Regions from separate parts of the Arthrobacter sp. 210 2 genome, predicted to be linked through region 1. Evidence: riboswitches for the same ligand, from Rfam matches in the RefSeq annotation. Region 1 holds a riboswitch; each other region holds the start of a gene.
The links. Region 1 has a riboswitch for thiamine pyrophosphate ahead of thiD (bifunctional hydroxymethylpyrimidine kinase/phosphomethylpyrimidine kinase). Riboswitches for the same ligand answer to the same signal wherever they lie in the genome.
Positions count from the first base shown of each region.

Region 1 (4,154 bases):
AGCAGCAACGATGTTGACAACGCGACGACCGCGGCGGGTACCGAATTCAACGGCTCCCGGGGTCAGTGCGAACAGGGTGTCGTCGCCGCCACGGCCAACGCCGGCGCCCGGGTGGAAGTGGGTGCCACGCTGGCGGACGATGATCTCGCCTGCGGAAACTACCTGGCCGCCGAAGCGCTTGACGCCGAGGTACTGAGCGTTGGAGTCACGACCGTTGCGAGTGGAGCTCGCGCCCTTTTTATGTGCCATCTGAAATGCCTGCCTCTAAATTCTGGGGAATCTGCTGAAAAACCTGAACAGTAACCGGTGGTTACTGAATGCCAGTGATCTTGACCTTGGTCAGTTCCTGACGGTGACCCTGGCGCTTCTTGTAACCGGTCTTGTTCTTGAACTTCTGGATGACAATCTTAGGACCGCGGAGGTCCTGGAGGATTTCAGCCGTGACGGTCACCTTGGCCAGGTCAGCAGCGGCGGAGGTGACCTTGTCACCGTCTACCAGGAGCAGCGCGGGCAGCTCAATGGTGCTGCCAGCTCCACCGGCGACGCGGTTCAGGGTAACGAAGTCTCCAACGGAAACCTTCTCTTGGCGGCCGCCTGCGCGGACAATCGCGTACACCACTTGGGAACTCACTTCTCTCGACGTTTATTACTAAATTTGCGTGCGGTGCCCGGCTCTGAATTGGCTGGGTTTCCGCTGTGCCTCAACGCCGTGGATTCCCCGGGGGAATCCGTGAGCTATCCCCGAAGGGGTCATAACCCAAGTGTTGGCGTAAGCACCGAAGAACTAGACTACGCTAATTTCGTCTTCGGCCGCAAATGAGGCTGGTTCCGGCGCGTTGGCTGTGATAGGAACCACAGGCCAACCCGGCGGCGGGACCGCGCCCAACCATACTACCGGCAGGGCGCCCGCCCGCCGGTCAGGAGTGGAGGCGCGGCGAGTCGAAGAAGTCCACTTCCAGGCGGCAGGACTGCCGGAAGGCGGTGACCATCGCCGCCCGCTCGGCATCCGAGGCGTTCCGCCCGGCCCCGTCCACGATGGTGATGGCCGTGCGGGTTGCTTCGGCGAACTCATCGTCGGCGTAGGCGCGGAGCCAGTCAGCATAGGGGTGCGCTGCCGGTTCGCCCGCGGCGACAAACCGGGCATGGAGTGTTTTGCCCACCTCGGCGTACAGCCAGAAGCAGGGAAGGACGGCGGCCGCGAGCACTGCATAGCTGCCCGACGCCGATGCAGCCGTCAGGTGGTCCACGTAGGACTTGGTGACCGGACCCAGTTCCGCCTGGACGGGGCGGGTGCTCAGCCAGGACCTGTGCAGTTCCGACTCCACTTCCAGGCACTGCCGCGCGGAGGCAGCCCAGAACACCTGCTCCGTTTCGGTGGGTGCCAGGGCGCTTGCCCGTGCCAGGACCCGGGAGTAGCCGTTGAGGTAGATGGCGTCCTGGGCGAGGTAGTAGGCAAACTCCTTTTCGGGGAGGCTTCCGGAGGCCAGTCCGCGGATGAAATCCAGCCCGTAGATCGCCTTGAGGTCCTCGTCGGCTTCGGCCCGCAGCCGCGCCGCGAATCCTCCGGCGGGCGGGACGGGGCGCAGGTGGTGGAAATGGTGGACCGGCCCGTTCCCTGTTCCCACGTCCAGGCGTCCGGAGGCTTCCAACGCGCCTGCCAGCCATGGCTTCACTTCCCGCAGCGATGCCTCCCAGTCCCCCAGCCGCGCCTGGACAGTAGCCATCGCCGAGGAGAGCGAACAGCCGGTGCCGTGACTGTTGGGCGTGGCCACCCGCTCCCCCGGCACCTGGATGACTTCTGCTCCCAGCAATCCGTTCATGTTGACCAGCGCGTCCGGGCATTCGGCCCCGGCCAGGTGGCCTCCCTTCACCAGCACGGTGGTCCCGGTGGCAGCTGCCAGGCGCTTCCCCTGATCGAGCGCGCCTTCCCAGGAATCCTGCGGGCTTTCGCCCACCAGCATGGCGAGCTCGGCCAGGTTGGGCGTGAGGAGATGGGCGAGCGGCAGCAGGTCGCGGACCGCGGCCTCGGCTGATTCCTGCAGCAGCCGGTCGCCACTGGTGGCGACCATCACCGGGTCGAGGACCACGACGGCGGGCCGCACCTTTTCGAGCCATACCCGGACCGCCCCGATGACGGCGGCGTCCCCCAGCATGCCGATTTTCACGGCGTCGATGGTGATGTCGTCACTGATGGCGTCCAGCTGGCTGGCCAGGAAGGAAGCCGGCGGGACGTGGACAGCTTCCACGCCGCGGGTGTTCTGTGCGGTGAGGGCTGTGATGGCAGCCATGCCGTACCCGCCGTGCGCGGCAATACTTTTGAGGTCCGCCTGGATACCCGCTCCACCGGAGGGGTCCGAACCCGCAATGGACAGGACACGGGGCAGGTCCCGGCCGGAATCCGGCAGCACAGGAGTGGACTGCAGAGCTTCCGCGGGCATTGCAAGAGTCGAAGACAAGAGACATCCCTTCGCCGGTACTAGCCGGACAGGTTCAACGGGTGTGGATCTCAGCCGGCCCTTCGCGCGGCACCCCGTGTCGGTTCCCCAGCCTAGCCGTTTTGCCGCCGCCGCACCGAAGGTGACGTGCCGCTGCTGTCGGAACCTGGTCCGGGCCGAAACACTGTTAACGCCGGATGCCCGGAACCGGCCGTGAGGGCGGTTCCGGGCATCCGGGTTTTTGTTTGTGCTGCCTGCGGTTAGAGCTCGGAAGCAGGAACTCCCACACCGAGGATGATCGGAGCCTCGGCCTGCTTGGCGCCTGCAGTGTCCGCACCGGAGGCCGCAGCCGGTTCCGGCGCTTTCGCGGCGTGCGAGTGGCCTGCACTGGCTGCGGGGACGCTCTCGTGGTGCTGGACGGACGTCTCGTTGGCAGCCCCCTGGGCACGGCTGGCGCTGCGGTTGCGCCGTGGCCTCCGCTGCCGTGACTGCTCCACGGTGTGGTCCGACCAGTCCTTCTCAACGGTTGCGGCGGCGGACGGCTGCCCGGCCTTGGCCGGTTCCGAAACTGCCGGTGCCGAAACTACCGGTGCCGGAGCTGCCGGCGCCGAAACCGCAGCTTCCGGCTGTTCTGACGGAGCCTCGGCAGCCGGAGCGGGCTCACCGAGGTGCGCAAAGGCTTCAGCGAGCCGGTCCAGGGTGAGGGCAGGTTGCGCCTGCTGTTCTTCCGCGTGCTCGACGAACGGCAGGGCGACCTTCTCACCGCCAAACGTCAGGACAGCGGCGGGACGGGAGGAGGCATCGGCGTCGTGCTTGTCCGCCTCGGCCGGCGCTCCCTGCTGGGCCGGCTGTGCCTGGCGGGCAGCCGCAACCTCATCGTCGTGCAGGTGGGCCGCGTGGGCTGCTGCAGCGATGTTGGCGAGGGCCAGCCGGGTTGCTTCCGCCTTGGCATGGCGTTCGGCGTCTGCCGGGTCCGGGTGGACGGTGTGCACGTGTACGGCTGCGGCCGCCGGGGCAACGTCAGGCTGCTGACCGCCGCGTCCACGCCGCCGCTTGCGGTCGGGACGGACACCGGGCTGGGTGCTGTCGGTCCGCTGGCCTTCGTTGCGGTGTCCTTCAGCACGGGCTTCAGGCCGGCTGTCGGCACGCTGCACGTGGTGCTCGGCGGCAACGATGTTGGCGCGGCGGTGCTCCACGGGATCGTCGTGGGTGACCACGCCGCGCCCGGCGCACGCCTCACACTGCTCACCGAAGACCTCCAGGAGCCCGGTGCCCATGCGCTTGCGCGTCATTTGGACAAGGCCCAGCGAGGTGACCTCGGCAACCTGGTGCTTGGTACGGTCGCGGCCCAGGCACTCCACGAGCCGGCGCAGCACCAGGTCCCGGTTGGACTCCAGCACCATGTCGATGAAGTCGATGACGATGATGCCGCCGATGTCGCGCAGCCGGAGCTGCCGTACAACTTCCTCGGCCGCTTCAAGGTTGTTCTTCGTGACGGTTTCTTCGAGGTTGCCGCCGCTGCCGGTGAACTTGCCGGTGTTGACGTCCACCACGGTCATGGCTTCGGTGCGGTCGATGACCAGCGAACCGCCGGAGGGCAGGAACACCTTGCGTTCCAGGGCCTTGTGGATCTGCTCGTCGATCCGCCAGGCAGCAAAAATGTCCTGGTCCTTGGTCCACTTCTCGAGGCGGCCCACCAGGTCCGGGGCCACGTAGGTG
Region 1 covers NZ_JBNHIE010000010.1:188,571-192,724, reverse strand. The annotation lists gene rpmA (50S ribosomal protein L27) at 1-249, opposite strand, end outside; gene rplU (50S ribosomal protein L21) at 311-619, opposite strand; gene thiD (bifunctional hydroxymethylpyrimidine kinase/phosphomethylpyrimidine kinase) at 918-2,438, opposite strand; TPP riboswitch at 2,446-2,543, opposite strand; gene AC5RWA_RS17845 (Rne/Rng family ribonuclease) at 2,696-4,154, opposite strand, start outside.

Region 2 (4,154 bases), on a different contig from region 1:
TGCTCCAGCCGCCCACGGCAGCGGCGAGAATGAGCGGCCAGCCACGCTGCCACAGCAGCGTCAGGGTCAGGCCGGCAAGCGGAAACAGCAGGAACTCAAAAAACAGCGCCACCGAGGCCGAGACCCAGTCGATGGACAGTGCCAGCACCACCGTGATGAGGACGACGGCGGCCACTTTGCTGAGCGGATTGGCGCGGGTGAGGAGGGCGTGGTTGCCACGCAGGTTCAGCTGCTGCCTCATGGTGCCACCCGTTCCGCTGCAGCCATCCGCAGCTCCGTCCCGCCCAGCGCGGCGGTGAATTCGGCATCGTGGGTCACCGACACCACTGCGGTGCCCGCGTCCAGGAGTTCGGAGAGGAAGGATGCCAGTTCCGCCCACGTGTTGGCGTCCTGGCCGAACGTCGGCTCGTCCAGCACCAGGACCTGCGGGCTCGCTGCAAGGACCGTAGCCACGGAGAGCCGCCGCTTCTCCCCGCCGGAAAGTGTGTACGGGTTGGCGTCCACCAGCGCGGTGAGCCGCAGCCGTTCCAGCAGTTCGTCAACGCGGTCCTCGCCGTGCCCCAGGTGCCGGGGCCCGAACAGCAGTTCATCGAGCACATTGCCGGTAACGAACTGGTGCTCGGGTTCCTGGAACACCGTCCCCACCCGCTCGATCAGCTGCTCGGCTTTCCACTTGTAGGGGTCGATTCCCGCTCCCCGGCTCAAGTCGGTGGTGGCGGAAACCTTGCCGGCAACCGGCTCCAGGAGCCCCGCGAGGGTCAGGGCGAACGTAGATTTTCCCGCACCGTTGGGTCCCACCACAGCCAGCGCCTGGCCGGACCGCACCTGCGCGGTGATGTCTTCCTGCACCGGGACTGGCGGGATCCTGCGGCACCCGCTGCGGCGCGGACGTTCCCGGGACACTGCCAGCTTTTCGGCGGCGAGCAGGAGATTTCCCGTCCCCGCGGCCGGCACGACAGCACGGGCACGCGTGGCAGGCACATAACCGGGCACCCACACTCCGGCGGCCATCAGCAAGGTCCGCGCCTCACTCAGCACCTGGTCCGGAGGCCCGTCCAGCAGTACCGCAGGATCAGAGGCCGAGCCGGGCTGCAAGACCACAATCCGGTCCACCAGGTCCTTCCAGACCGACACCCGGTGCTCCACCACCACCAGCGTTGCGCCGGTCTTGTCCAGGCACCGGGCCACGGCGTCGCGGACCTCCAGCACGCCCGCCGGGTCCAGGTTGGCGGTGGGCTCATCCAAAAGGATCAGCCCGGGCCGCATCGCAAGGATGCCCGCCAGCGCGAGGCGCTGCTTTTGGCCGCCGGACAGGGCCGACGTTGGATGGTCCAGCGGCAGGTGGGACAGGCCGACGTCGTCAAGCGCCTCGTGCACGCGGGTCCAGATGGCATGACGGGGCACGGCAAGGTTTTCGGCGCCGAAGGCGACGTCGTCGCCTACGCGGGAGAGGACCACCTGTGTTTCGGGGTCCTGCTGCATCAGCCCGGCATGGCCGCGCTGCCCGCGGGGGGACGCGCCGTCGACGAGCAGCGAACCTGACTCGTCCGAATCACCCGCCTCGCCGTCGTCGTTCGCGTCGCCCAGAACCCCGGCAAGGGCATGCAGGAGGGTGGATTTGCCGGCACCGGAAGGGCCGAGCAGGAGCACCCGCTCCCCCGGCGCGATGTCGAGGTCAAGGCCGTGGACCGCGGGCTTGGGGCGGCCGGCATGCCGCCACCCCCAGCCGCGAGCCGTGATGGCCGCCGGCCGCACTGCTCCGGCCCCGGCCTGGTGCGAAGGTGCCTGCATCAGGAGAGGACGGGCTCCGTTGCTGCCTTGCGCGAGGCGAAGGAGCTCAGCACCCCGGTCTTGGCCAGTCCCCGGGTGGCGATCCAGGACAGTGCACCGGCAATGATGGCACCGGAAATCGCGGTGAAGATGATGTAGGCCAGCTTGTCGCCGCCCGAGTAGGCGATGTTCCAACCCCACGGGGCGAAGGAATCGTTCAGGCCGCAGAAGAGGCCCGCCGCCGCGCCTGCGAGCAGCGCAACGGGCAGGTTGAACTTTTTGTACACGAAGATCGCGAAAATGATCTCCGCGCCAAGGCCCTGGACAAAGCCCGAGAACAGCACCGAGGCGCCGTACTGCGATCCCATCAGGAGCTCACCGGTGGCCGCGACGGTTTCGCAGAACAGTGCCGCGCCGGGCTTGCGGATGATGAGCATGCCCAACACCGCCGGGATCATCCAGCCGCCGGCGATCAGCCCGGTCAGGGGCGGGTAGACGGCGTTCATCGGCGCGGAAACCGCGGCCGCACCCTGGGACCAGGCCCAGAAGATGACGCCGCCGGCGATGGCGATCAGGGCCGCCACCACGATGTCCACGACACGCCAGGACTTGCTGGTGGTCTTTTTGATTGCTGCAGTGCTCATGTGATCCTCCTGGGAAACAGGAGGGGAAAGCACGGCAAGCGGCTACTGCCGTTGCCGGACTTCGAGAACTCGACTCCCTTGCGCCGGTACTAACCGGATCAGGTTCGAGGGTCTGCGGCTGTCCGCACTCTCAGCGCCCACCTGCGGTTCCCGGCCTTGGCCAGTGCCCGACGGCGGCGCTCCCCTGTCGTTAAGTAATGCTCTGAATGGAATGATGCTTGGGTAGAACTGCCCTGCTGGGCGGAGTCCAGTTTACACCGGGACAGGGGTAGATTGTGGGCCATGACTGCTAATCAGCCGCATGTGACCGACTTCGATCCGGACTCTGACGCCGCGCAGCCGGAAGGATCGCTGCAGGCCCTCATCGGCCGCATCGAGGGGGAGATCCATGAGCTCCAGTTCCCCGGCTTCTCCCTGGACGACTCGCTGAACCTTGGACTTCTCCTTGTGGAACTGGGGAAGGAGCGTGGCCTGCCCATCGCGATCGACATCACCAAGGGCGATCAGGTCCTGTTCCATGTGGCCCTGCCCGGCGCCACCCCGGACAACGAACACTGGATCCGGGCGAAGCAGCGCACCGCCGCCCGGTATGAGGTTCCCTCGCTGCTGGTGGGGCTTCGCGGCCGGCTTCGGGGCGGTCGGATCGAGGACCAGGGCTGGTTCGACCAAACCCTGTACGCCGCGCACGGCGGGTCCTTCCCGGTCTATGTCTCCGGTGTGGGCGCGGTGGCCACCGTCACCGTTTCCGGGCTCCCGCAGATGCAGGACCATGACCTGGTGGTGGAGGCTATGCGTGAGGTGCTGCGCCCGGCAGGGGCAGACGGCTCGGCATGACCGGCAGGCCCGCTGACAATGCCGTCCGGGCGGCACTGGACAAAGCCGAGGACGAGATGATCTTCATCGGCCCGGACCATCCCTACTATCCGCTGCTGGCCGAACTGGTGTCCGCCGTCGGCAAGGCATGGCAACAGGGGTACGAGCAGGGCCGCACTGCCGGGCAGCACCCCAACCCCTACACCTGGACCGGTCCGGCGTAAGAAAAGGCCGGAACGGGGAATGTTTCCGCATCCCTCAACGCAGAAACAAAGCCTGCTTAGCTTTTATTAGTAATCATGCTTACTATATTGTTTCAGGCGTGAGAGGAGTACAGGACATGGCAGTCAGCACCCGCCCACCGGGCGTCCGAACCGCCCTGCAGTGGTCTGCCGTTGCCGCCGGCGCCGTATTCCTGCTCGTTGGCATCCTGGGATTCGTCCCCGGAGTTACCCGCAACTATGATTCCCTCGGTTTCGCAGGGCCCGGTTCAGGGGCGCTGCTGCTGGGCGTGTTCCAGGTATCCATTCTCCATAACCTTGTCCACTGCCTCTTCGGCGCCGCCGGCCTGCTCATGGCGCGGACCCACCGCCAGGCCAGGAACTTCTTCACGTACGGCGGGGTCATCTACCTGGTGCTCTGGCTGTATGGCCTCCTCATAGGAGACAACACGCCGGCAAACTTCATCCCGGAGAACGGTGCGGACAACTGGCTGCACCTCGTCCTGGGCCTGGCCATGATCGCCCTGGCCATCATGCTGTCCCCGCGCACTCCCGCCGCCGGCCGTGGCAACTGACCTTTCTTGACGGGCCGTCAATGCAGACGGCACCGCACCGGCACACCGCCCGAACCCAAGGAGCACCATGAAACTTCCGGAACCGAGAGGCCCCATCAGCAGCGCCCTGTTGGGGGTTTTGGCAGGAGAGC
Region 2 covers NZ_JBNHIE010000004.1:264,349-268,502, forward strand. The annotation lists gene AC5RWA_RS10775 (energy-coupling factor transporter transmembrane component T family protein) at 1-241, opposite strand, end outside; gene AC5RWA_RS10780 (ABC transporter ATP-binding protein) at 238-1,791, opposite strand; gene AC5RWA_RS10785 (ECF transporter S component) at 1,791-2,414, opposite strand; TPP riboswitch at 2,472-2,610, opposite strand; gene AC5RWA_RS10790 (heme-degrading domain-containing protein) at 2,697-3,248, shown strand; gene AC5RWA_RS10795 (hypothetical protein) at 3,245-3,451, shown strand; gene AC5RWA_RS10800 (DUF4383 domain-containing protein) at 3,568-4,023, shown strand; gene AC5RWA_RS10805 (iron-containing redox enzyme family protein) at 4,091-4,154, shown strand, end outside.
Region 2: it holds a riboswitch for thiamine pyrophosphate, as region 1 does, so the genes downstream of both, AC5RWA_RS10785 (ECF transporter S component) here and thiD (bifunctional hydroxymethylpyrimidine kinase/phosphomethylpyrimidine kinase) in region 1, are expected to answer to the same signal.

Region 3 (4,154 bases), on a different contig from region 1:
GGGCTATCTAAATGCTGGCACTGGTGACCAGCGGGCAAATCTCAAGATCGCGTAGGGGCGGGCTTGTTGGTTTCAAATCAAGGAAATCAACGACCGGGCATCCATATCTACTTCTCCAGTCTAGCCGTACACGGCCTAAATCCCGGTTTCGGCCCTGCCGCGCCCTGAAGCGTGGTGTCCGCAGGGGACTACTGCACCAGTTCGAAGTGGACCTCGCGGGTGGCAATATCGGAGGAAACCAGGCGCACACGGACCTTAGTGCCGGACTCCAGTTCGCCGGCGCAGCGGGCGGTCACCGCGGGCTCGGACACCTGGATGATTCCGGAACCACCGTTGCCGTTCCCGTTCCTGCCGTTCCCGTTTTTTCCGTTCCCGTTTTTTCCGTTGCCGTTTTGCGGCTTGGACCCGGAGATGACGATTGCGTCGAATTCCTGGCCGATGTGGTTGACCAGCAGCGCCGCCTCCACGGTGTCCAGGGCCATGCGCTCCATCCGGGACGCCAGCTGGTCGGAGCCTGCCATGATGTCCGGCAGTGACGGCAGCGCCTCCCTCGCCCATCCAGGAACGTTGCCGCCGTTGCTCAGGGCCTCGCAGATCACCAGCACGAAGCGGTCCACCAACCGGCGCAGCGGAGCAGTGGTGTGGGCGTAGGCGGCACCGATGGCCGACTGCACCGCGTCTTCCGGGACCACACCGTCAAAGGCGGTGTAGGAGGCGCCCCTGAACAGCATTCCCGCCGAATGCATGATGGCCAGCTGCCGGGGATCGGTAGGGTCCAGGGTGCGCAGGTATTCGCCGTAGCTGACCTCCCCGTCCCATGGTTTGCCCAGCACTTCGGTCTGCAGGCGGAAGTGGTTAAGGGAGCGCTCATCCGGCGCGGGCATAGTGCGCAGGATACCCACCCTGCCCCCCAGCATGAGCTGCGCGGCGGCCATGCCCGTCATCAGCGAAATCTGCGCGTTCCAGTCCTCCACGGGAAGCTGCGGGGCGGCGGCGATGCGGTAGCCGCCGTCGGGAAGCTGGACGATCTCCTGTTCCGGCATGTTCAGGCTGGCACCTTCACGGGCACGTTCCAGCTCCACGCGCTTGAGGCCGACCTCTTTGAGCAGCTGGAGGACGGGGGATGCGTTGCCCGAATCCAGTTCAGCCTGCGCCCCCTTGTAGCTGAGCTTGGCCCGGCTGCGCATGCGGGCCCGCTTCACCGCGACGGAGGTGACTTCGGCGGCGCTGTCCAGCCGGAAATCCCAGACGAAGGCGGAACAGTCCTGCCCCGGCAGCAGGCTCCCGGCTCCCTCGCTGATGACCTCCGGATGCAGCGGAATCCGGCCGTCAGGGGCATAAAAGGTCTGGCCGCGGCGCCGTGTTTCGGCGTCCAGGGGCCCGCCGGGCGTCACGAAGGAGGGAACATCGGCGATGGCGTACAGCACGTGGTACCCATCGCCGTCGGCCTCGATGAACAGGGCCTGGTCCAAATCCGTGGACGATGCAGGATCGATGGTGATGAACCCGACCCCGGTGAGGTCATAGGCCGGCAGCTGCAAGGCCGCGACGGCCGCTTCGGCATCCCTGACTGCGTGTATGGGGTATGGGCCGGGCAGTTCCAGTTCGGTCCGCAGGGCACCCAGGGCTTCCTCGAGGGCATTGTTGTGCTCGTGGACGTTGGGAGCCAGCCGATGATGTGACACGAAAATCAGCCTAGCCCGAAGAACCCCGATTTTGCATGGCATTGACGCCGCACGGGGCTGCGCCGTGTTGCGGCGGCTTTAGGGTGTGGCCCCGTCCAAGGCAGCGAGAAGGGCGGCGGCAGCGGCGGCAGGGTCATCAGCTTCCGTGATGGCACGCACCACAACGATCCGGCTCGCTCCTGCTTCCACAACCTGGTCCACATTGGAGTGGTCGATGCCGCCGATGGCGAACCAGGGCACCCCGCTCCCGGCCTCGGCCGAGGCTTCGGCGGCATACTTCACCAGGTCCAGTCCGACGGCGGCCCTGCCGGGTTTGGTGGGCGTGGCCCAGACCGGTCCGACGCAGAAGTAGTCAAGCGCGGACGGTCCGGCTGCGGCAGCGAGGGCGGCGTCCACCTGCCCGGGGGCATGGCTGGAGAGCCCGATGGCGGCGTTGCCGTTGAGCAGGGTGCGGGCTGCATCCAACGGAAGGTCCTTCTGACCGATGTGGAACACCGGCGCACCGGACAACACGGCGATGTCCGCCCGGTCATTCACAGCCCACAGCCGGCCATGGCGCTGCGCCGCTTCCTTCAAAACCGCCAGCAGCTCCAGCTCCTCGGCCGCCTCGATGGCCTTGTCCCGCAACTGGATGATGTCCACGCCACCGGCAAAGGCAGCATCCACGAACTGCCCGAAGTCCCCGCGGTCCCGGCGGGCATCCGTGCAGAGGTAAAGGCGGGCGCTGTTCAGGCCGGCAGTGCCTTCGGCATGGGTAAAAGCATCGGCGGCGGGGACTGCGGCAGCGGGGGCAGGGGACTGGGACACATTCATGGCTGCAAGCCTAGTTCCTCTACACTGGCCTCGTACTGCGGGAGCCCGCGGCAGCTGTCATAAAGCGCCGGGCTGAGAGGGCGTCAGAGCCGACCGCTTGACCTGATCCGGTTAATGCCGGCGTAGGGAAGGAGACACATGAGCACCCCAAACGTTGCCCCGCCCGGGGCTCCATCCGGCACCATCCGTGCCGACGTGGCCGTGATCGGCGGCGGAGTGGTTGGGCATTCCATCGCCTGGGAGGCGAGGCGGTCCGGGCGGTCCGTCGTGCTGATCGATGACGCGCCCGGAGCCGGGGCCAGCTGGGCGGCTGCCGGAATGCTGGCGCCGGTGAGCGAGCTGCACTACCAGGAGGAGGACCTCCTGGAGCTCATGCTTGCCTCCTCCGCCCGGTGGCCGGGCTTTGCCGCGGAACTGGCCGCCGCTTCCGGCGAAAGTCCCGGGTACCTCACGACGCCGACGCTCGCCGTGGGTGCCGATGCCGCCGACCGCCGCGCCCTGATGGATTTGCGCGGGGTGCAGCAGGCCAGCGGCCTGTCCGTGGAGCCGTTGACTGTCCGGGAGGCCCGGCGCCGGGAACCGCTGCTCAGCCCTGCCATCGCCTGCGCACTGGACACTCCCGCGGACCACCAAGTGGATCCCCGGCGCCTGGTGTCCTGCCTCCGGCGCGCGCTCGCAGTACATGGCCCCGACGTCGAAAGTAATGGAACAGACGTGGCGGGGGCCATCGACGGCTACGCCGTGCCGGACCGGGCCGCCGGGCTGGTCTGGGCGGACGGGGCAGTGGCCGGGGCCCGGCTCGCCGGCGGCGGCACGGTCCTGGCCCGCGAAACGATTGTTGCCAACGGCCTGGAGGCCGCCGCCCTGGCGGGCCTGCCCGACGGCCTGCAGCTGCCGCTGCGGCCGGTGTACGGGGATATCCTGCGCCTGGCAGTGCCCCGGCAGCTCCAGCCGCTCGTAACCTCAACGGTCCGCGGGCTGGTCCACGGCGTCCCGGTGTATATCGTCCCGCGGCAGGACGGGACGGTGGTGATCGGAGCCACCCAGCGTGAGGACGCCCTTGCCGCGACACATAATGCACCGGCGGCCGGTGCCCGGGCTGCAGCGGGCGCCGTATCGGCAGGCGGGGTCTACCAGCTCCTCCGGGATGCCCAGGTCCTGGTGCCCGCCGTCGCCGAACTCGAGCTGCTGGAATACACGGCACGGGCTCGGCCCGGCACCCCGGACAACGCCCCGCTGCTGGGCCGGGTGTCGCTGGCCGGCGATCCGGCAGCCGGGGAATCCGCACACGTTGCGGGACTGATCATTGCCACCGGATTCTTCCGGCACGGCGTCCTCCTGGCCCCCGCAGCGGCGGCCATCTGCCGGGACCTTCTGGACGGCACGGCGGACGTCCGCTGGCAACCTTTCAACCCGGGCCGGTTTTCCGGCCGCGAACCGGCCGCCACCATCTTCAACATCAAGGAGACAGCATGAACATCACCCTGAACGGACAACAACATACGGTGGCTGACGGGGCCTCCATCACCATGCTCGTCAGCCAGGTCACCGGCCGCCCCCTCGCCGCTGACGGCCAGGCCCGCGACGGCGGCAAACTCGGCGTGGCGGTGGCGCACAACGCGCAGGTGGTACCCCGGAGCCAATGGTTCGCAACAG
Region 3 covers NZ_JBNHIE010000007.1:24,550-28,703, forward strand. The annotation lists gene AC5RWA_RS14005 (RNB domain-containing ribonuclease) at 189-1,685, opposite strand; gene thiE (thiamine phosphate synthase) at 1,764-2,498, opposite strand; TPP riboswitch at 2,526-2,644, shown strand; gene thiO (glycine oxidase ThiO) at 2,637-3,974, shown strand; gene thiS (sulfur carrier protein ThiS) at 3,971-4,154, shown strand, end outside.
Region 3: it holds a riboswitch for thiamine pyrophosphate, as region 1 does, so the genes downstream of both, thiO (glycine oxidase ThiO) here and thiD (bifunctional hydroxymethylpyrimidine kinase/phosphomethylpyrimidine kinase) in region 1, are expected to answer to the same signal.